DNA from 3 places in the Nonomuraea sp. K271 genome. Region 1 is predicted to be linked to each of the others. Evidence: riboswitches for the same ligand, from Rfam matches in the RefSeq annotation. Region 1 holds a riboswitch; each other region holds the start of a gene.
What was found. Region 1 has a riboswitch for thiamine pyrophosphate ahead of thiO (glycine oxidase ThiO). Riboswitches for the same ligand answer to the same signal wherever they lie in the genome.
Positions count from the first base shown of each region.

Region 1 (6,720 bases):
TCGAGCGCCTCGCGGGCCGGCAGCCTGCCGCGGTCGCGCAGGATGTCGCGCAGCGTCCGGCCGGGCACGTGTTCCATCGACAGGTAGACCACGTCGGTGTCGGTGCCCTGGTCGAAAACGTGCACTATGTTGGGGTGCGAGAGACTGGCCACCGACTTGGCCTCGCCGATGAACCTCCGGACGAACGCCGGGTCCTCGGCAAGTGAGCGGTGCATGACCTTCAGCGCCACCGTCCGGTCGAGCCGGATGTCCAGCGCGAGGTAGACGGTCGCCATACCGCCCCGGGCGATCCGGCTCTCGATGCGATAGCGCCCATCGAGGAGCCGCCCGACCAGGGGGTCCGCAGTCGTCGTGTCCACCCCGCTGAGTTTACGGGCGTTTTGCCACTGACAGGGCCCGACCGCCCGAAACCGATGCGGAGACGTTCTCGTTAGCCCGTCCCCGTTCCCGGGGGAAGCGGACATAGCCTCACCCGCGTCACGCCCCTGTCTCCCGGCCGCGCGCCCTTGCCCACGGGCCTGTACGGCGCCCGGCACCGCGCCGGTACGTGCCGGAGCGGCCCGCCACCCTTTCTCAGGAGCGGTCCGGGCGTGTCGCGCCACCCCGCCCAGACCACGTGGCGATCGCGGCGGTCGGGTCTCGTCCGGATGCGCAGCCTGGCGGGCGCAGTGGGTGGCCCGCCCGGCGGGTGTGGAGCGTTACGGGGTCATCGGGGACGACGCTTCGGCGTAGCGGCGCCGGGGGATGCGCCCCGCCTGGCGAGCCAGGCGCCCGGCCGCCACGGCGTCCCTCATGGCCGCCGCCATGAGGTCGGGCCGCTGCGCCCGGGTGACCGCCGTGGCCAGAAGGACGGCGTCGCAGCCGAGCTCCATCGCCAGTGCCGCGTCGCTGGCCGTGCCGATGCCCGCGTCGAGGATGACCGGCACGGACGCGGCCTCCACGATCAGTTCGATGTTGTGCGGGTTGCGGATGCCCAGCCCGGACCCGATCGGCGCGCCCAGCGGCATGACGGCCGCGCAGCCCGCCTGCTCCAGGCGCCGCGCCAGCGCCGGATCGTCGCCGATGTACGGCAGCACCACGAACCCGTCGGCCACCAGCCGCTCGGCCGCGTCGAACGTCTCGATGGGGTCGGGCAGCAATGTCCGCTCGTCGGCGATGACCTCCAGCTTGACCCAGGGCGTGCCGAGCGCCTCCCTGGCCAGCCGCGCCGTCAGCACGGCGTCGCCCGCGGTGAAGCAGCCGGCGGTGTTGGGCAGCACCCTGATGTCCCGCCTGCGCAGTACGTCGAGCACGGAGCCGCGGGCCTCCGGGTCGAGCCGCCGCATGGCGACCGTGGTCAGCTCGGTGCCCGACGCGGCCAGCGCCTGGTCGAGCACCTCGAGCGAGGGGGCGCCGCCGGTGCCCATGATGAGCCGGGAGGAGAACTTCTCCCCGGCTATGATCAGATCATCCACCTTGCACCGCCGTCAGGACCTCTACGCGGTCGCTGTCGCTGAGCGCCGTCGTCTCCCAGGCGCTGCGCGTGACCACCTCGTCGTTCACGGCCACGGCCACGCCGGTGGTGGACGCGGTCAGCGTGCTCACGGCCTGCGCCACGGTCGTGCCGTCGGTCACCTCGTGCGCGGCCCCGTTGATCATCACAATCATGAAATATCCCGAAACCTCTCTGGCGAGCACAGCGCCGCCAGCTCGCCCTCTTCACCCAGCAGGATGGCCGTCGTCAACGGGGCCAGCAGTACGCCGCCCCGATGGTGCCCGGTCGCCAGCGTGAGCCCGGGTGTGCCGCTCGGGCCGATGGCGGGCAGGTTGTCCGGAGTCCCCGGCCGCAACCCGGCCACCACGTCGGCGACCTCCAGCTCGGTGACGCCCGGCACCAGCTCCCTGGCGTCGCGCAGCAGCTCGTAGAGCCCGCCCGCCGTCACCCTGGTGTCGAACCCCAGCTCCTCCTGGGTGGCGCCGACGACCAGCTCGCCGTCGCCCCTGGGGACCAGGTAGACGGACGAGCCGTGCACGGTGCCGCGTACGCACCGGCCGAGCAGGGGCTGCGAGGAGCGCAACCGCAGGATCTGCCCCTTCACCGGCCGCACCGGCACCCCGGCCAGCGCGGCGCTCCACGCCCCGGCCGCCAGGATCACCCGCTCTGCCCGCACCTCCCGCGGCACGCCCCCATCGGCCACGCCGGGGGCCTGGACGTCCGGTGGCGTAAGGCGTACCCCTGTGACCTTGCCGTCGTCGCGCAGGAGCTCGCTCACGCGCGCCCTCACCAGCGGGACGCCCCGCCGGTCGAGGGCGGCGAGCAGGGCCGCCGTCACGCGGCGCGGATCCACCCAGGCGTCACCGGGGGCCAGCAGGCCGCCGCGCACGGCGGGGGCCAGCATGGGCTCCAGACGCCGGCACTCGCGCCCGGTCAGGCGTTCGACCGGGAGGTCCAGCTTTTCCATGAACGCGGCCAGCTCGTCCAGCGCCGCCAGGTCGTCGGCGCCGAACGCGACGTCCAGCGTGCCGTCAGTACGGAAGTCGAGCGCGTCCGCCCCCGCGAGCCCGGCGTCCACGGCCAGCTCGGCGGCGAAGGACGGCCAGCGGCGCAGCGCCGTCAGCCCCAGCCGCAGCAGCGGCGCCTCGGTGTAGGTCACCTCGCTGACCGGGGCCAGCATCCCCGCGGCCGCGTGCGACGCCCCGGAGGCGGGCGCCGGGTCGGCCACCGTGACCGGCCGCCCGGAGCGGGCCAGCCGCCAGGCGATCGACAGCCCGACGATCCCTCCGCCTACGATCACGTCCACATGCGCTCCCTTCGCCGGCATGACCCGGATCAGGTGTCTTGCGGTCGAAGGCCCGGTCAAGCCTTCCTCTCAGCCCGGTAACGGCCGGACTCCCGCGCGTCTTTCCCCCACCAGCCTACGGCCTCGGTGTCACGCCGCGGCACGGCCCCCGTTATGGTCATCAACGTGAACCACGTCGTCGTCGTCGGAGCAGGCCTGGCCGGTCTGCGGACCGTGGAGGCGCTGCGCTCGCGGGGCTTCACCGGCCGCGTCACCATGGTCGGCAGGGAACGCCATCGCCCCTACGACCGCCCGCCCCTGTCCAAGGCCGTGTTGTCCGGGGAGGCCGACGACAGCTACATCGGCACCGACCTGGCCGCGCTCGGCGTCGACTTCCGGCCGGGCGTCAGCGCCAAGTCGCTGCGCGCGGGGGTCGTGGAGACGACGGAGGGCGAGTTGGGCTACGACGGCCTGGTCATCGCCACCGGAGCCGACCCGATCAGGCTCCCCGGCGACGGCCCTCAGCACGTGCTGCGCACCCTCGACGACGCCCACGAGGTCAGGGCGATGCTCGTCCCCGGCGCCCGCGTCGCGATCATCGGCGCCGGGTGGATCGGCGCCGAGGTGGCCACCGCCGCGCGCCGGGCCGGGTGCGAGGTGACGGTGGTCGAGGCCGGTCCCGCGCCGCTCGCCACCGCAGTCGGGGCCGAGCTCGGGGCGCGCACCGAGCGGTGGTACGACGGCATCGACCTTCGGCTCGGGGCCATGGTCGACTCCGTCGACGAGGGCGGCGTGCGGCTGGTGGGCGGCGCGTTCGTCGACGCCCACGTGGTCGTCACCGGCATCGGCGTGCGCCCCGCCGTCGAGTGGCTCGCCGACGCCGACATCGACCTGCACAACGGCGTCGTCACCGACGAGCGCCTGCGCGCCTCCCTGCCCGGCGTCGTCGCCGTCGGCGACTGTGCCGCCTGGTGGTCGCGCCGCTGGCAGACCCGGCTCCGCGTCGAACACTGGGACTCCGCGCTCAACGCACCGGAGGTCGCCGCCGCGACCCTGCTCGGCGAGGACGCCGTCTACGATCCCGTGCCGTACTTCTGGTCGGAGCAGTTCGGGCACATGGTGCAGTACGCCGGTCATCACCCGGCCGGCGAACGCCTCCTCTACCGCGGCGACACCGAGGGTAAGTGGTCGGCCGTCTGGCTCACCGCCGACGACGCCCTCGCCGCCGTGCTGGCCGTCGATCGGCCCCGAGATCTGGTCCAGGGGCGCAGAATCATCGCCTCCGGCCAACGCCTCGACGCCAAACGCCTGGTAGATCCCGAAGTGTCCCTACGAGATTGTGTTGTTTGAGCAAGCACGCCATGTGGTAGTTGTGGTTTCGTGACACTTTCTGTTGCACAGATCGACCGGGAGACCGACCAGCTCGTGAACGAGTGGCTCACTCTCCCCGAAGTGGCCTCACGCCTCGACCTTCCGCTGGGGCGGGCCAAGCAACTCCTCAAGGACCACAAACTGCTCGGCGTACGCAGGGGCAGTGGCGGGCCACAGGTGCCCGCGGTGTTCCTCGACGGAAAAGACGTGATGAAGGGCCTGCCCGGCACGCTGACCGTGTTGCAGGACGCCGGCTACGACGACGTCGAGTCGCTGCGCTGGCTCTTCACTCCGGACGAGTCCCTGCCGGGGTCGCCCATCGAGGCGATCCGGGCCGGCCGTCACACAGAGGTCAAGCGGCGTGCCCAAGCCCTCGCTTTCTGAGGCCCGCCTCTATCTCTGCACCGACGGCCGCCGCGACCGCGGCGACCTGGCAGAGTTCCTCGACTCCGTGCTGGCCGGCGGCGTGGACATCATCCAGCTGCGAGAGAAGGGCTTGGAGGCCCGCGAAGAACTCGCGCTCCTCGAAGTCTTCCGCGACGCCTGCGACCGTCACGGCAAACTGCTGGCCGTCAACGACCGGGCGGACATCGCCTACGCCGCCCGCCCCGACGTGCTCCACCTGGGGCAGGACGACCTTCCCTTGACGGTCGCGCGAGAGATACTCGGCGACGACATCGTCATCGGACGGTCCACCCACTCCGCTGCCGAGGCGTCCGCCGCGGCCGTGGACCAGGGCGTCGACTACTTCTGCTGCGGCCCCATCCGGCCCACCCCGACCAAACCCGGCCGCCCGGCGCCCGGCCCGCCGCTGCTGCGGCACGCGGCGGCGCTCGGCACCTCGCGGCCGTGGTTCGGGATCGGCGGCATCGACCTCGCCAACCTGGACGAGATCATGTCGTACGGGGTGAGCCGGGTGGTCGTCGTACGCGCCATCACCGACGCGGACGATCCGGGGGCGGCGGCGGCCGAGTTCGCCAAACGCCTGGCTGCCGCCTGACCGGCCCGTTCCCGCCGTACGGAGGCGCCCCACCCGGGCGCCTCCCTCCGGCGGCTCCGCGTGCGGCGGATGCGGCGCGACTGGGCTGCGGGCACGCCGCTCCGGCGGCGGGAACGGGCGGCGAGACCGATCCGGGCCGTCTCAGGTCTTGCGCGACGTGGCCGCGATGGCCAGCTCGGTCAGGGCGGAGCGGGCCTCGGCCGTCACCGGGGACTCGTTGAGGGCGGACAGCGCCTGGCTCAGGTAGTCGCCGATCAGGTCCTCGCACTCCCGCAACGCCCCGGTGTCGGTGATGATGCCCCGCAGCGTCGCGACCCCGGCCTCGTCCAGATCGGGGTCGCCGAGCAGCCGCCGGACGGTCTGCGCGTCCGCCGGGGACGCCGCCGCCAGGGTGCGGGCCACGAGCATCGTCCGCTTGCCCTCGCGCAGGTCGTCTCCCGCCGGCTTGCCCGTCTGCGCCGGGTCGCCGAACACCCCGAGGATGTCGTCCCTGAGCTGGAAGGCGATCCCCACGCGAGTGCCGTATCCGGTGCACAGCTCGTCCATCCACGGCGCTCGCTTGCCACCGGCGAGCACCAGCCCGAGCCGAAGCGGCTGCTCCACCGAGTATTTGCCGCTCTTGAACAGCGCCACCCGCAGCGCCGACTCGAACGTGTTCTCCCCGTTGGCCTGCTCCAGCAGGTCGAGGTACTGGCCGCACATGAGTTCGGTGCGCATGTGGTCGTGCACGGGCTGGGCCGCCTCCAGGGACGCGGCCGGCATGCCGCTCGTGCGCCACATCTCGCCCGACCAGATGAGCAGCAGGTTGCCGAGCAGGATCGCCGCCCCTTCGCCGAACTGCTGCGCCGACCCGTGCCAGCGGGACTGCTCGTGCATGGCCTCGAAGCGGCGGTGCGCGGCCGGCATGCCCCTGCGCATGTCGCTCTTGTCCATCACGTCGTCGTGCACGAGCGCGCTGGCCTGCAGCAGCTCCAGCGAGGCGGCGGCGGTGAAGATCTCGGGGACGTCGCTGCCGCCCGCGCCGAACCAGCCCCAGTAGCAGAACGCCGGGCGCAGCCGCTTGCCTCCGGACAGCAGCTCGTCGGCGGCCCTGCGCAGCGGCGCGAAGGCGGTTTCGCCCCCGGCCGGCAACTTGCGTCCGACGAACTCTGCGAGGGAGCGCTCCACCTGCGGGCGCAGGACGTCCATGCGGGCGGCGTCAGTGGTCATGGCATTGAGACTAGTGGCCGGAAGCGGGCGTACGGATCTCCAGGTGCCCCTTCGGGCTGCTGGTCCGCGCCGCGGTCACTGTAGCCTGGTGACCATGGCGCTTGGTCGACATTCCTTCTTCCCCGAACGCGTCCCCACCGTCCGCGACATGCTCGCCGGTGGCGGGCGGTCGTTCTCCTTCGAGTTCTTCCCGCCGAAGACCGACGAGGGAGAGCGGTTGTTGTGGCGGGCGATCAGGGAGCTCGAGTCGTTGCGGCCCACGTTCGTGTCGGTGACCTACGGCGCAGGCGGATCCACGCGCGACCGTACGGTCGACATCGTGGAGCGCGTCGCGCGCGCCACGACGCTGACCCCCGTGGCGCACTTCACGGCGGTCAACCA
Region 1 covers NZ_JAAAHR010000052.1:5,141-11,860, forward strand. The annotation lists gene pknB (Stk1 family PASTA domain-containing Ser/Thr kinase) at 1-359, opposite strand, end outside; gene GUY59_RS19575 (thiazole synthase) at 699-1,454, opposite strand; gene thiS (sulfur carrier protein ThiS) at 1,447-1,638, opposite strand; gene thiO (glycine oxidase ThiO) at 1,644-2,801, opposite strand; TPP riboswitch at 2,770-2,886, opposite strand; gene GUY59_RS19590 (NAD(P)/FAD-dependent oxidoreductase) at 2,946-4,109, shown strand; gene GUY59_RS19595 (Rv2175c family DNA-binding protein) at 4,140-4,514, shown strand; gene thiE (thiamine phosphate synthase) at 4,492-5,130, shown strand; gene GUY59_RS19605 (polyprenyl synthetase family protein) at 5,272-6,339, opposite strand; gene metF (methylenetetrahydrofolate reductase [NAD(P)H]) at 6,434-6,720, shown strand, end outside.

Region 2 (6,720 bases), on a different contig from region 1:
CAGGGCGCGGTTGCGGTCGCGGCCCTCGGGGAAGCTCGTGGTGATCAGCGACAACCCCGCGGGCGTCATGAACCCGGCGGCCACCCCGGTGACGAACCTCGCCAGCAGCAGCACCCAGCCGTCGTTCGCCACCCCGCCGAGGCCGGAGAAGGCCAGGAACACCCCCAGCCAGAGCAGGAACATGCGCCGCCGGCCCAGCAGGTCGGCCGCCCGGCCGCCGAGCAGCATGAAGCCGCCGTAGCCGAGCACGTAGGCGCTCACCACGCCGCTGAGCATGCCCGTGGACACCCCGAGGTCGGCCCGGATGGCGGGGAGGGCGACGTTCAGCATGGCGACGTCGATGCCTTCGAGAAAGATGGCCCCGCACAGAACAATCAGTACGCCCCACCTGCGAGCAGGGACAGGCATGACAACCCCCGGTTACTCAAATGCATGTCGGTTCCTTGTTGTAACCGTCCACATCATTGGCCATCATGGGATGTCATGGAAGAAGGCACTTCCGAATCACTCGGTTACTCCGCGGGCACCGTGGCCGACGACGACTATGACGTGCGCCTGTGGGACACCCGTGAGGACTGCGACGTGCGCCAGATCCTCGACCGCATCGCCGACAAGTGGTCGCTGCTGGTCATCGCCATGCTCGACTGCGAGAGCATGCGTTTCACCCAGCTCCGCCGCGAGATCGACGGCGTCAGCCAGCGCATGCTGAGCGTCACCCTGCGCCAGCTCGAACGCGACGGCCTGGTCAGCCGCACGGTTCACCCCGTCGTGCCGCCGAGGGTCGACTACGCGCTGACGCCGCTCGGCCGTACGCTGCACGAGACCATCAAGCCCCTGGTCACCTGGACCGAGGCGCACCAGGAGGAGATCGCCCGCGCACGCGCCGCGTACGCCCGTGCTCATGGCCCCACTCCGTGAGGCGGGCCGGTCGCCGGCCGCCGTCGCCGCGAGATGATGGGGTCATGACCGTTCCAGAGATCGAGCCGAGCGACATTCCCGCGGACGCCTACCTCCTCGACGTCCGCGAGCAGGACGAATGGCGGGCGGGCCACGCCCGTGAGGCGGTGCACATCCCGATGACCCAGATCCAGGGCCGGGTCGACGAGGTGCCGGGCGACCGGACGATCTATGTCGTCTGCCGGGTCGGCGGCCGGTCGCTGCAGGTGGCGGCCTGGCTCAACCAGCTCGGGCGCGAAGCGGTCAACGTCGGGGGCGGCATGCAGTCGTGGGAGGCGGCCGGGCGTCCGCTGGTCAGCGAGACGGGGGAGCAGCCCTTCGTGGCCTGAGCCGAACACCCTGGCGTCCCCGAGCAGGCCGAAGGGCCACCCACGTGTGCCATGGGTGGCCCTGCCTGTGGCTCCCGGGCTGGCCGAACTCGGAGAGATGAGGCATCATGGGGCCCGCGGAACTGGGACATTCCTGCTCCGCAGGCAACAAATCGATCCGCGGGAGCTTGAGGCAATCAGGCTGAGAGGGCGACTACGGCTGTCGCCGACCGCATGAACCTGTCCGGGTAATGCCGGCGTAGGGAGTGTGCGATGTCGCATGTGGCCGACGAAGTTCCGCTGACCCTCGACGGGCAGCCCCCCAAGACCCTGGGCGTGCTCGACCAGGGCGCGCTCTGGGCCAACCTCGGTGTCAGCCTCCTCGGCTTCTCAGGGGCGCTGCTCCTGCTCGACCCGACCGGCGACGCGCCGCTCAGCCTGGCCGCCGCGCTGGTGGCGACGGTGGTCGGCAGCCTCGTCGGCACGGCCATGGTCGGTCTCTCCGCCATCCCCGGCACCCGTACGGGCCAGCCCGCGATGGTGCTGCTGCGCGGCCTGTTCGGGGCCAGGATCTCGTACGCGCCCACGGTGCTGAACATCGTGCAGATGCTCGGCTGGGGCGCCTTCGAGCTGTGGGTGATCGCCAAGGCCGCCAGCGCGATCTTCGACGGCGTGGCGTACCCCGTGTGGGTGGTGGTGGCGGGCGTGCTGACCACCGCGCTCACGATCTGGCCGCTGGGCGCGATCCGGCTGCTGCGGCGGTACGTCACCGTCGGCGTGATCGTGTCGATGATCTGGTTCACCTGGCATTTCCTGTCCGAGACGCCCGCCCCCGCCGGCGGGTCGTGGACCGGGTTCGCCCCGGCCGTCGACTACGTGATCGCGCTGTCGGTGTCCTGGGTGCCGCTGGCCGCCGACTTCGCCCGGCACTCCCGCTCCGCGCGGGCGGCGTTCACCGGGATCGTCGGCGGCTACACGATCGCCCAGGTGGCCTGCCTCGGGCTCGGCGTCTACGCCGTGGCCATCGCCGGCGCCGCCGCCGTGAACGCCGACAACACGGCCGTGTTCGACCCGTTCGTGGCCGCCCCGCTGGGCGCGCTGTTCTTCGGCATCCTGGTGCTGCGCGAGACCGACCAGTCGTTCGCGAACGTCTACTCCACCACCATGTCGCTGCAGAACCTGATGCCGCGCGTGGACCGGCGGATCATCTCGACCGCCATCGGCGTGTTCACCGTCGTGATCGCCCTCGTCGTGGACGTCACCTCGTACGGCGCGTTCCTGGGGGTGATCGGGGCGGTGTTCGTCCCGATGTTCGCGGTGCTGGCCGTCGACTATTTCGCCTTCGGCGGCGGCGACCGCTGGAACACGGGCGAGAACGCCCCCTCGCGCTGGTCGATGCTGGTGCCGTGGGCGCTCGGCTTCGCCGCCTACTGGCTGACCACCTCGACGCCCACGATCGCCGCGTGGGACGGGGTCTGGGCCTCCGCCCGCGACGCCATCGGCTTCACCCGGCAACCGTGGATGAACGGCGCACTCGGCGCGGCGGTGGTGGCGGCCCTCGTGACCGCCGTCATCGGCGTGTCGCGGAGGCGCGCTGCTCGACGTTGAGCAGGTGCTGCTTGGCGCTCGCGCCACCCGCGTAGTCGCCGAGCGCGCCGTCCTCGCGCACCACCCGGTGGCAGGGCACGATCACGCAGACGGGGTTGGAGGCCAGCGCGTTGCCGATCGCGCGCAACGCGCGCGGCCTGCCGATGCTCTGGCCGATCTGCTCCAGCGTCGTGGTCGTGCCGTAGGGGACCGCCATGGTCTTCTGCAGCACCGAACGGGCGAACGTGGTGGCCAGCGCCCAGTCGACCGGCGTGGCGAACGCGCGCAGCCGGCCCGAGAAGTAGGCGTCGAGCTCTCTGCGCACCGGGTCGAGCCGCCGCGCGTCGTTGCCGATGAACGTGCCCACATGCCGGCTGACCAACTCGAAGACGTCGTTCTCGCTCTCGAAGCTGCAGGCCGCGATGCCCTTGCCCGTCACGGCCAGCACCAGCCTGCCCACGGCGCCGTCGTAGGTGCCGAACGCGATGTCGGGAGGCGTCTCGCCGCGGTAGGTGCTGGAGGTCACCCGCAACAGGGCATCGAGATCACCGCTCGCCATTCGCCCTCACCCTCCACACCCGCCGAGAATCGCCGTGACCGCAGCGTATCGGACGGATCGCCCGACGCACCTACCTAGCCACGTGCACTATGGAGGTGTGGGGGACGAATGGGCCGGTAGTGACGATGAGATCGCGCGTGCGGTGCTCGCCGGTTCGCCCAACGCCGTCGTGGCGCTCGACCGTGACCAGAGCGTGCTGGTCTGGAACGAGGCCGCCGAGCGGCTGTTCGGGTGGACGGCCGAGGACCTGCTCGGGCGGCGGGCGCCGATCGTGCCGGGCGAGCTGACCGCCGAGCTCAACGCCGTGCTGGAGCGCGTACGCACGGGCGAGTCGGTGTCGTTGCGTACCAAACGCCTGCGAAAGGACGGCGTCCTCCTCGACCTCCGGGTGGACATCAGCGCGCTGCGTCTGGGCAACGCCGTGGCCGGATACATCTGCGTGCACCATCCGGCGCGGGCCGACGAGCTGGCCAGGCACCGCATGGCGCGCAGGGAACGTCTCGTGCGCCGGCTGACGGACGTCGTCGGCGACATCAACTCCGAGCTGGAGCTCTCGGCCGTGCTCGACCGGATCTCGGCCAGCCTGACGGAGCTGACCGGCGCGGACGCGGGCGGGTTCGTGCTGATCGAGGGTGACCGGCTGCGCCTGGTCAGCACGTACCAGCTGCCCGAGGCCATCAGGGGCACCACCACCGACCTGCGTACGAGCCTCGTGGACAAGCTGTTACGCACCGGTAAGACCGTCATGCTGGAGACGAACGGGCTCGACGAGCTGGTGTGGGCGCGGCTGGACGGCCTGCACACGATCACCTTGGGTCTGGCCGCCGTCGGCGGGCGCCCGTACGGTGCCCTCTACGCGCTCTTCGCCGGGCGTGTCCCCGGGCATCTCGAACTGGAGCTGCTGGAACTGCTCGCCGGACACGCGGGCATCGCCGTGGGCAACGCCGTCGCCTACCAGGACGCGGTGCGGCAGCGGGCCCACGAGCGGGCCGTCTTCGACGCGAGCGCCGACGGCATCGCCGTGCTCGACGGGGCGGGCCGCGTGGTCCGCTGGAACCCGGCCGCCGCCGCGCTGACCGCATTCTCGGCCGACGACGTCATCGGCGGGCCTCCGCCGTTCCCACTGCCCGAGCCGGGCGAGAAGGTCACGTTCCAGATGGAGACGGGCCGCTGGCTGGACGTGGTGAGCGCGCGGATCGAGGAGACCGGCGAGGTGGTCATCGACTTCCGCGACGTGACCGCGGCCAAGGAGCTGGAGGAGGCCAAGGACCTGTTCCTCGCCACGACCAGCCATGAGCTGCGTACGCCGATCACGATCGTGCGGGGGTTCGCCAGCACGCTTGACTCGCGCTGGGACAAGCTGGGCGATCCCGAGCGCCGCGCGGCCGTGCACACGATCGCCGAGCGGTCCAGGTCGCTCGGGCAGCTCATGGACCACCTGCTGCTGGGCTCCAGGGCGGGGGCGGACGAGCTCAAGGTCCGCATCGAGGAGTTCGACCTGGCCGAGCGGATCCAGGCCGCCACGCTCGGGCTGCCGGTGCTGTCCGACAAGCACCGGGTCGAGGTGAGAGTCCCCGACAAGCTGCCGAACGTGCTGGGCGACGCGCTGGCGACGGACATCGTCCTCGGGCAGTTGCTGGAGAACGCCTTCAAGTACTCGCCCAAAGGCGGGTTGATCGCGGTGGAGGCCTGGCCGGAGTCCGGCAACGTGGTCGTGGTCGTCGACGATGAGGGCGTCGGTATCGCCCCTACTGACCGGGAGCGGATCTTTGAGCGGTTCGTCCAGGTGGACAGCGGCGATCGGAGAAGGTTTGGTGGAGTAGGGCTCGGGCTCTACATCGTCCGCAGCCTCGCGAGGGCACAAGGGGGAGACGTGAGCGCCCATCCGAGACCGGGAGGCGGCACCCGCATGCGGCTCGTTCTGCCCTATCGGATCCGACACACCGATGCGGTAACGAGGTAGTCACAGTTGCGCTGATCTATCGTCCAATGTGTACAAGCTGTGATCGAGATGCGGTTTCTGGGGTCGAGTAACGGGGCATTTCGGTCGTACCGGGGAGTGTTCCCGCGGGGGGCACAGGGAACGGGGAGGTGGGTGTGTCAAGCGTGGTGCTGCTGCCGTACGCGCCGTCCAGCGTCGCCGTCGCCCGCCAGCGTCTGAGCACTGACCTGCGGGACTGTGGGGTCTTCTCCGCGGCGATCGACGACGCGGTGCTCGTGGTGAGCGAACTGCTGAGCAACGCGCTCCGGCACGCGCATCCGCTCCCTTCCGGCATGGTGCGGGTCGCCTGGTTGCGTAACGAGGATCACATCGAGGTGGCGGTGAGCGACGGAGGGGCGGCGACGGAGCCACGCGCCGGCCGCCCGACTCTGTCCTCACTCGGCGGCCGAGGGCTCGGCATCGTCGAATATGTGGCGGAAAGCTGGGGCGTCCGGCACGAGGGCGACACCACGACCGTGTGGGCCATCCTGCCCGCTCCCCACGGCAGCGGCTCGGTGAACGGGCAGGTGGCGACGCTCAGAGAGGCCGGCTAGCGAGCACGGCCCGCTCGCTCACGGCCCACGCCGTGGAGACGAGCATATAGATCCCGGCCGCCAGCGGCAGCACCAGCGCGGCGAGCACGGAGCCGTACGGCAGCAGCGGCATGATCTTCCTCATCAGCTCGGGCTGCTCCTCCGTGATCTTGATCTGCCGGGCCGAGAGCCACGCAACGGCCGCGACCAGCACGATGACCAAGATGAAGACCAAAACCGGGGTGCTGGCCAGACCGTAATGCGCGATCACGCCCGCCACCTGCTGCCCCAGCGGAGCCCCGAACAGGTCATGGCCGGCCAGCGCGGTCGGATGCGTGGCCACCCGGTACATCAGCCACAGGAACGGAAGTTGCGCCAGCATCGGCATGATCCCGGCGAACGGCGAGGTGCCCTCCTTGGCGTAGAGGGCGGAGACCTCCTTCGCCAGCCGCTCGGGATTGCGCTGGTGGCGCTTCTGCAGCGCGCGCAGGCTGGGCGCGAGCCTCTCCTTGATCCTGGTGGTGCGCGCCTGGCGCACGTTGAGCGGCAGCAGCAGGAGTCGTACGGCCAGAGTGAAGAGCACGATGCCGAGCGCGGCATGCCCACCGGACACGGTGATGACGAACGTGACAAGTGAATCGATCATGAGCCCTGTTTTCTACGATGAAGGGAGGAAGGGCTCACCCGGCTCAAGCCTGAGGAGCCCCGCTTGGAAGGAAGCGGGGCATGCCTAGGGCGCGCGTGGACGCGGACGCCCGGCCGCGTCAGGATCGCGCAGACGCTGGAACGCCGTAC
Region 2 covers NZ_JAAAHR010000003.1:62,339-69,058, reverse strand. The annotation lists gene GUY59_RS01715 (MFS transporter) at 1-408, opposite strand, end outside; gene GUY59_RS01710 (winged helix-turn-helix transcriptional regulator) at 484-918, shown strand; gene GUY59_RS01705 (rhodanese-like domain-containing protein) at 963-1,286, shown strand; TPP riboswitch at 1,436-1,548, shown strand; gene GUY59_RS01700 (purine-cytosine permease family protein) at 1,539-2,873, shown strand; gene GUY59_RS01695 (methylated-DNA--[protein]-cysteine S-methyltransferase) at 2,836-3,411, opposite strand; gene GUY59_RS01690 (sensor histidine kinase) at 3,509-5,374, shown strand; gene GUY59_RS01685 (ATP-binding protein) at 5,509-5,946, shown strand; gene GUY59_RS01680 (YidC/Oxa1 family membrane protein insertase) at 5,930-6,571, opposite strand; gene GUY59_RS50470 (DUF6412 domain-containing protein) at 6,656-6,720, opposite strand, start outside.
Region 2: linked by a shared signal. The riboswitch ahead of GUY59_RS01700 (purine-cytosine permease family protein) and the one ahead of thiO (glycine oxidase ThiO) in region 1 are both predicted to bind thiamine pyrophosphate.

Region 3 (6,720 bases), on a different contig from region 1:
GGGCGGGTGCCGTAGCGCACGGTGGCCAGGGCGAGCAGCAGGCCGAGCACGGTGAGCAGGAGCTGCCGGCCGAGCGCCGGGTCGTCGAGCTTGCCGAACGCCAGCCGCATGACCAGGTTCCCCGGCGCCACCAGCGCCAGCGCGGCGGCCCCCGCGAAACCCGCGGTCAGCAGGGCCGGCCGGAGGTGTGGTCTCATGGCGGCCAGGCTACGGAGGCCGCGCGTCCGGAGCCTCCCCCTGCCGGGGGAGACGGCCGGGGGAGACGGCCGGGGGAGACGGCCGGGGGAGACGGCCGGACGTGGCTTTCAGGCCCGTACGACCGCGAGCGGGCACGGCGAGTGGTGCAGCAGGGCCTGGCTGATCGAGCCGAGCAGCATGCCGGCGAGCTGGCCGTGCCCGCGCGAGCCGACGACGAGCAGGTCGGCGCCCTCGGCCGCCTCCTTCAGGACCTCGACGGGATGGCCGTGCACGAGCTCGGGCACCAGGTCGATGTCCGGGTGCCGTTCCTGGCGCTCGGCCAACTGGTCCTTCAGCTGTTGCAGGGTGTGCTGCTCGGTGTCGGGGTCGGCCGGTGGGAAGCCGCCGGGCCGCGGCCAGGCCCACGCCTGCACGACCCGCAGCCGCGCCTCGCGCAGCCCGGCCGCGGCAAGGGCGAAGTCGAGCGCCCGAAGGCTGGGCGGGGAGCCGTCGAAGCCGGCCACGATCTCGCCGCGCGACGGTGTCGCGGGCCGTTCGCCGACCACGACGACGTTCGTACGGGCGTGGGCGGCGACCCCGTGGGCGACGGATCCGACGAGCAGCCCGCGTACGCCGCCGATGCCGTGGCTGCCGACGATCAGGAGTTCGGCCTGTTCCGCGGCCTTGATCAGCGCCGTGCGGGGGTCGCCGGGGAGCAGGGTGGTTTCGACGACGATGGCGGGGCGTTCGCGGAGCGCCCGGTCGCGTGCGGCGGTGAGCACCGAGTTCGCCTCGTCGCGCATCCACCGGGCGACCTCGGCGTAGCGGGCGGACAGTTCGTCGCACACCCACCGCGGCACCGCGTGCGCGACGGTCAGTCGCGCGCGGCGCAGCGCCGCCTCCCTGGCCGCCCAGCCGGCTGCCTCCAGCCCGGCGCGTGAGCCATCGACTCCCACGATGATCACGGCAGCTCCTCAGGATGACGCGTAGCACTCCACCTCGGCGCGGCGGAACGAGATGCCGCCCTCCGTGGAGTCGCGTATGCACGCCCGCTCGGCCTGGCTGAGCTTGAGCGTGCCGCAGACGGACACGCCGGCGTACGTACGGCAGTCGAGCTTCGTGTCCTCGGCGCCGATGCGGTAGATCTCCTTGACCGTCGAGCGGCAACGCGCCTTGCCCGTGCCGGCGTAGCTGCACTGGGCGAGCAGGGTCTCGTACTGTTCCTGGCTCACCTCGTGCTGGTCCGTACCGTCGCCGTGGGCGGCGGTGACGCCGAACGTGGCCAGCAGCACGAGTCCTGCGACAGCGGCGATCTTTTTCATAGTCCCCCTGATGGGGTTGGTACCGCTGGAGGCGGTCGTCAAACCTCGCGCCTGGTCGCCAGGACACTCAGCCACGTGCGTTCGGCGCGGTTCAGGCCGTGTTCGACGGTCTCGAATCCGGCCGCGCCGAGCAGGTGCAGGAGCGTGCCGGGGTCGCGGTGGGCGAACCAGCGGCGGCGGCCGGTGTCGCGCGGCAGCTCCTCCCATCCTTCGGTGTCGCCCGCCGAGGTGCTCAGCCCGAGCACGCCGCCCGGTCGCAGGGCCGTCCACCAGGCGTGCAGTGTGGCCTCGGTGTCGGCGGCGGGCACGTGCAGCAGGGCCGCGACCGACCACAGGCCGGCGAGCGAGCCGGGGGCCACGGAGGGCCGGCGCAGGTCTCCCAGTACGGCGGGCACGCCGCGGGCGGCGGCGAGCCGCGCCATCGCGGCCGAGCGGTCGACGCCGACGACCCGCAGCCCGCACTCGCGCAGCCAGGCGGCGTCCCTTCCTGGCCCGCATCCCAGGTCGGCGACCGTCGCGCCGGCGGGCACGGCCTCGGCGAAGCGCCGCCTGAAGGCCTGTAGGGCGTCGTCGGGGTGCTCGGTGCGGGCGGCGCAGCCGGAGGCGATGTGGTCGTAGGCGGCCGTGGTCGTTGACGTGGGATCTTCCATTTTGCGGATGATGTCATGTTTCGTCATGGCACAGGCGTGGGTACGATCACGGCCGTCCAACGCGGGAGCCCGGTGCAGACCGGGCTGAGAGGACGGCTGAGAGCCGCCGACCGCCAGAACCTGCTCCGGGTAATGCCGGCGAAGGGAGTTTGCGCGATGACCGACGCGCGCGTCCCCACCTTTACCAAGATCTACGAAGGCGACCTCCGCGTCCCCAAGCGCCAGGTGAACCTCACCGACGGGTCGTCGGTGACGCTCTACGACACCTCGGGCCCGTACACCGACCCGTACGTCGAGACCGACGTGCGGCGCGGGCTGGCGAGACCGCGCGAGCCGTGGATCGCCCAGCGCCGCGCGGCGGGCGCGCCCATGACCCAGGTGGGCTGCGCCAGGCGGGGGATCGTCACCAAGGAGATGGAGTTCGTGGCGGTCCGGGAGGGAGTCACCCCCGAGTTCGTACGCCAGGAGGTCGCCGCGGGCAGAGCCATCATCCCCGCCAACGTCAACCACCCCGAGACCGAGCCGATGATCATCGGCCGCAACTTCCTCGTGAAGATCAACGCCAACATCGGCAACTCCGCCGTCACCTCCTCCATCGAGGAGGAGGTCGAGAAGATGACCTGGGCCACCAGGTGGGGCGCCGACACGATCATGGACCTGTCCACCGGGCCCGACATCCACGAGACCCGCGAGTGGATCATCCGCAACTCGCCCGTGCCGGTCGGGACCGTGCCCATCTACCAGGCGCTGGAGAAGGTCAGCGGCCGCCCGGAGGCGCTGTCGTGGGAGGTCTTCCGCGACACCCTGATCGAGCAGTGCGAGCAGGGCGTCGACTACGTGACCGTGCACGCGGGCGTGCGGCTGGCGTACGTGCCGCTCACCGCCCGCCGCAAGACCGGGATCGTCTCGCGCGGGGGTTCGATCATGGCGGCCTGGTGTCTGGCGCACCACCGCGAGAGCTTCCTGTACGACAACTTCGACGAGATGTGCGAGCTGCTGGCCCGCTACGACGTGTCGTTCTCCCTCGGCGACGGGCTGCGTCCCGGCTCGATCGCGGACGCCAACGACGAGGCCCAGTTCGCCGAGTTGCGCACGCTCGGCGAGCTGACCACGATCGCGCGGGCGCACGACGTCCAGGTGATGATCGAGGGCCCGGGGCACGTGCCCATGCACAAGATCAAGGAGAACGTCGACCTGCAGCGCGAGCTCTGCGACGATGCGCCGTTCTACACCCTCGGCCCGCTCGTCACCGACGTCGCCCCCGGCTACGACCACATCACCTCGGGCATCGGCGCCGCCATGATCGGCTGGTACGGCACCGCGATGCTCTGCTACGTCACCCCCAAGGAGCATCTCGGCCTGCCGAACAGGGACGACGTCAAGACCGGCGTGATCACGTACAAGATCGCCGCCCACGCGGCGGACCTCGCCAAGGGGCACCCCGGCGCCCAGGCGTGGGACGACGCGCTGTCGGACGCGCGCTTCGAGTTCCGCTGGGAGGACCAGTTCGACCTGTCGCTCGACCCCGACACGGCGCGCTCGTTCCACGACGAGACCCTGCCCGCCGCGCCGGCCAAGACCGCCCACTTCTGCTCCATGTGCGGGCCCAAGTTCTGCTCCATGCGCATCAGCCACGACGTACGGCGCTACGCCGACGAGCACGGGCTGGACACGCAGGAGGCGATCGAGGCCGGCATGGCGGAGAAGGCGGCCGAGTTCACCAGGCGCGGAGGCAGGGTCTACCTGCCGATGGCGGACTGACCCGGGATCAACCGGGCAGCGTCTCCCCGCCGATCGGGGCCAGCACCTCACCCGTGTAGTACGACGACATCCGGCCGGAGGCGAAGAACACGTACGAGGGGGCGATCTCGTCCGGGTCGGCGGGCCGGCCCATGGGCACGTTCCCGCCGAACGAGTCCACCTTCTCCTCCGGCATGGTCGCCGGGATCAGCGGCGTCCAGACCGGGCCGGGAGCCACGGCGTTGATCCGGATGCCGCGGTCGACCAGGTTCTGGGCCATGGAGTAGGTGAAGGCGTTGATGGCGCCCTTGGTGGCGGAGTAGTCGATGAGCGTCTTGTTGCCGCGCAGGCCGTTGATCGACGAGGTGTTGATGATCGCGCTGCCTTCACGCAGGTGGGGCAGCGCGGCCTTCATGACCCGGAAGTAGCTGTGGATGTTGACCGCGAACGTGTGCTCCCACTGCTCGTCGGTCAGCTCTTCCAGGCCGTCGACGGGCGCCTGGTAGGCCACGTTGTTCACCAGCACGTCGAGGCCGCCCAGCTCGGCCACGGTCTGCTCGACGACGGAGGCGCAGTGCTCCCGGTCTCCGAGGTCGCCGGGCAGGAGCACGCAGCGCCGCCCGGCCGCCTCGACCAGCTTGCCGGTGTGCGCGGCGTCCTCGTGCTCGCTGAGGTACGCGATCGCGACGTCGGCGCCCTCCTTGGCGAAGGCCACGGCGACCGCCCGGCCGATGCCCGAGTCGCCACCGGTGATCAACGCCTTCTTGCCGTGCAGCAGGTCACGGCCCACGTAGTCGCGCATCTCGTCGCGCGGCTCGGGGGCCATCTCTCCCGTACGGCCCGGGTACGGCTGGTTCTGGGCGGGTGGTGTTTGCGACATGCCCAGCGGCTGCCCCCGAAAGGGCAGGGTTAACGCCCTTACCGCACGAATCCCTCGTCCCGCAGCCAGTCGCGCGCCACCAGGGCGGGCACGTCGCCGTCCACGTCCACCTTGGCGTTGAGACCGCGCATCACGTCGTCGGTCAGCTTGGCGCTGATGGGCGCGAAGATCTTCGCGATCTCGGGGTGCGCGTCGGCCAGCTCGCGCCGCATCGTCACCGCGGCGTTGTAGCTGGGGAAGAACTTCTTGTCGTCCTCCAGCAGCACCAGGTCGAGCGCCTGGACGCGGCCGTCGGTCGTGGTCACCATGCCGGCGGCGCACTGGCCGCTGGCGACGGAGTTGTAGAGCACCCCCACCGACACCCGGCGCACGTTGGCCCGCGGGACCTCCTTGCCGTAGGTCATGCCGTACGCCTTCAGCATGCCGAGGAAACCGTCGTCGCGGCCGAACGTCTCGTGGTCGACGCAGAACGTACGCTCGTTCACCGGGATCTTCATGAGGTCGGAGATCGTCTTCACGCCCCACTTCTGCGACGTGGCCCGGGTGACGCCCATGGCGTAGCTGTTGTTCAGCGGCGCGGGCGGCAGCCAGACGATGCCGTTCTCGCGCAGGTCGAGGTCGCGGACGGCGACGTACTGCGCCTGCGGGTCGGGCAGCGCCTTGGTCTGGGCGAGGTAGGTGATCCAGCCGGTGCCGGTGTACTCCCACATCAGGTCGGCGTCGCCGCGGGTCAGGGAGGCGCGGGCGTTCACGCTGCCCTGCACGTTCGTCTGGTCGGCCACGTCGGCGCCGGCGGCGGTGAGGGCCAGCACCGCGATCTTGCCGAGCACGAGCTGCTCGGTGAACTCCTTGGACGTCACCCGGATCGGTGTGCCCTCCAGCGACGGGATGGGCTGGATGCCGGCCGGCTCGACCGGCGGCACGAACGACGACGCCGGCCGCAGCCCGCACCCGGCCATCACCAGGACGAGCAGCAGGGCCAGGAACGCTCTCACGACAGCCCCTTCGGGGCGAGGACCCGCTGGGCCAGCCCGCCCACCCAGTCGATCATCAGGGCCAGCACCGCGATCAGCACGCACCCGGTGACCAGCACAAGGTTGCGCTGCGTGCTCACACCCGTGGTGATCAGGTCGCCGAGCCCGCCCGCGCCGATGAAGGCGGCGATGCTGGCCGTGCCGACGCTCAGCACGAGCGTGGTCCGGATGCCCGACAGGATGACCGGCGCGGCCATCGGCAGCTCCACCTTGAACAGCACCCTGGCCGCCGACATGCCGATGCCCCGGCCGGCGTCGATCAGCCGCCAGTCGACCTGTTGCAGGCCGACCATGGTGTTGCGCAGCGTGGGCAGCAGGCTGTAGGCGAACAGGGCGGCGACCGACGTCCAGAAGCCGATCTGGAAGAGCACCGCCAACAGCACGACGAGGCCCACCGCCGGGGTGGCCTGGCCCACATTGACCAGCGCCAGCACGAACGGCGTCGCCCGGCGCAGGGTGCCCCTGGTGAGCAGGATGCCGAGCGGCAGCGCCACCACGAGCACCAGCACGGTCGAGTAGAAGACCAGCTGGATGTGCTCCCACGTGCGGCCGAAGATGTAGGGCAGGTTGAGCGAGCCGCGCTCGATGCCGTCGAGCGGCACCGACTGCGTATAGATGATCATGGCTGCGCCCACAGCCAGGTAGCAGAGGAGCGGCAGCACGATGTGCCAGGAGCGGCCGAGCCGCGGCTCCGGGTTGGTGGTCTCGTCGGGGACTGCCGTGGAGACGGTCATCGGCCGGCCCCGGTCTCGCCGCGGTGCAGGCGGCGCTCGCGCTCCCTGATCTTGATCGCCTGGATCGCGTTCTGCACGGTGCTCAGCGACAGCGCCCCCGCGTACGCCCGCCGCCTGCCCACCACGGGCACCACGTCGTTGTCGGCGTTGAGCAGCGCCTCCAGAGCGTCCTGCAGCGTCATC
Region 3 covers NZ_JAAAHR010000018.1:193-6,912, forward strand. The annotation lists partial or broken gene GUY59_RS08790 (hypothetical protein) at 1-197, opposite strand, end outside; gene GUY59_RS08795 (universal stress protein) at 306-1,142, opposite strand; gene GUY59_RS08800 (hypothetical protein) at 1,152-1,499, opposite strand; gene GUY59_RS08805 (class I SAM-dependent methyltransferase) at 1,538-2,149, opposite strand; TPP riboswitch at 2,201-2,313, shown strand; gene thiC (phosphomethylpyrimidine synthase ThiC) at 2,306-3,910, shown strand; gene GUY59_RS08815 (SDR family oxidoreductase) at 3,918-4,769, opposite strand; gene GUY59_RS08820 (glycine betaine ABC transporter substrate-binding protein) at 4,808-5,764, opposite strand; gene GUY59_RS08825 (ABC transporter permease) at 5,761-6,537, opposite strand; gene GUY59_RS08830 (betaine/proline/choline family ABC transporter ATP-binding protein) at 6,534-6,720, opposite strand, start outside.
Region 3: linked by a shared signal. The riboswitch ahead of thiC (phosphomethylpyrimidine synthase ThiC) and the one ahead of thiO (glycine oxidase ThiO) in region 1 are both predicted to bind thiamine pyrophosphate.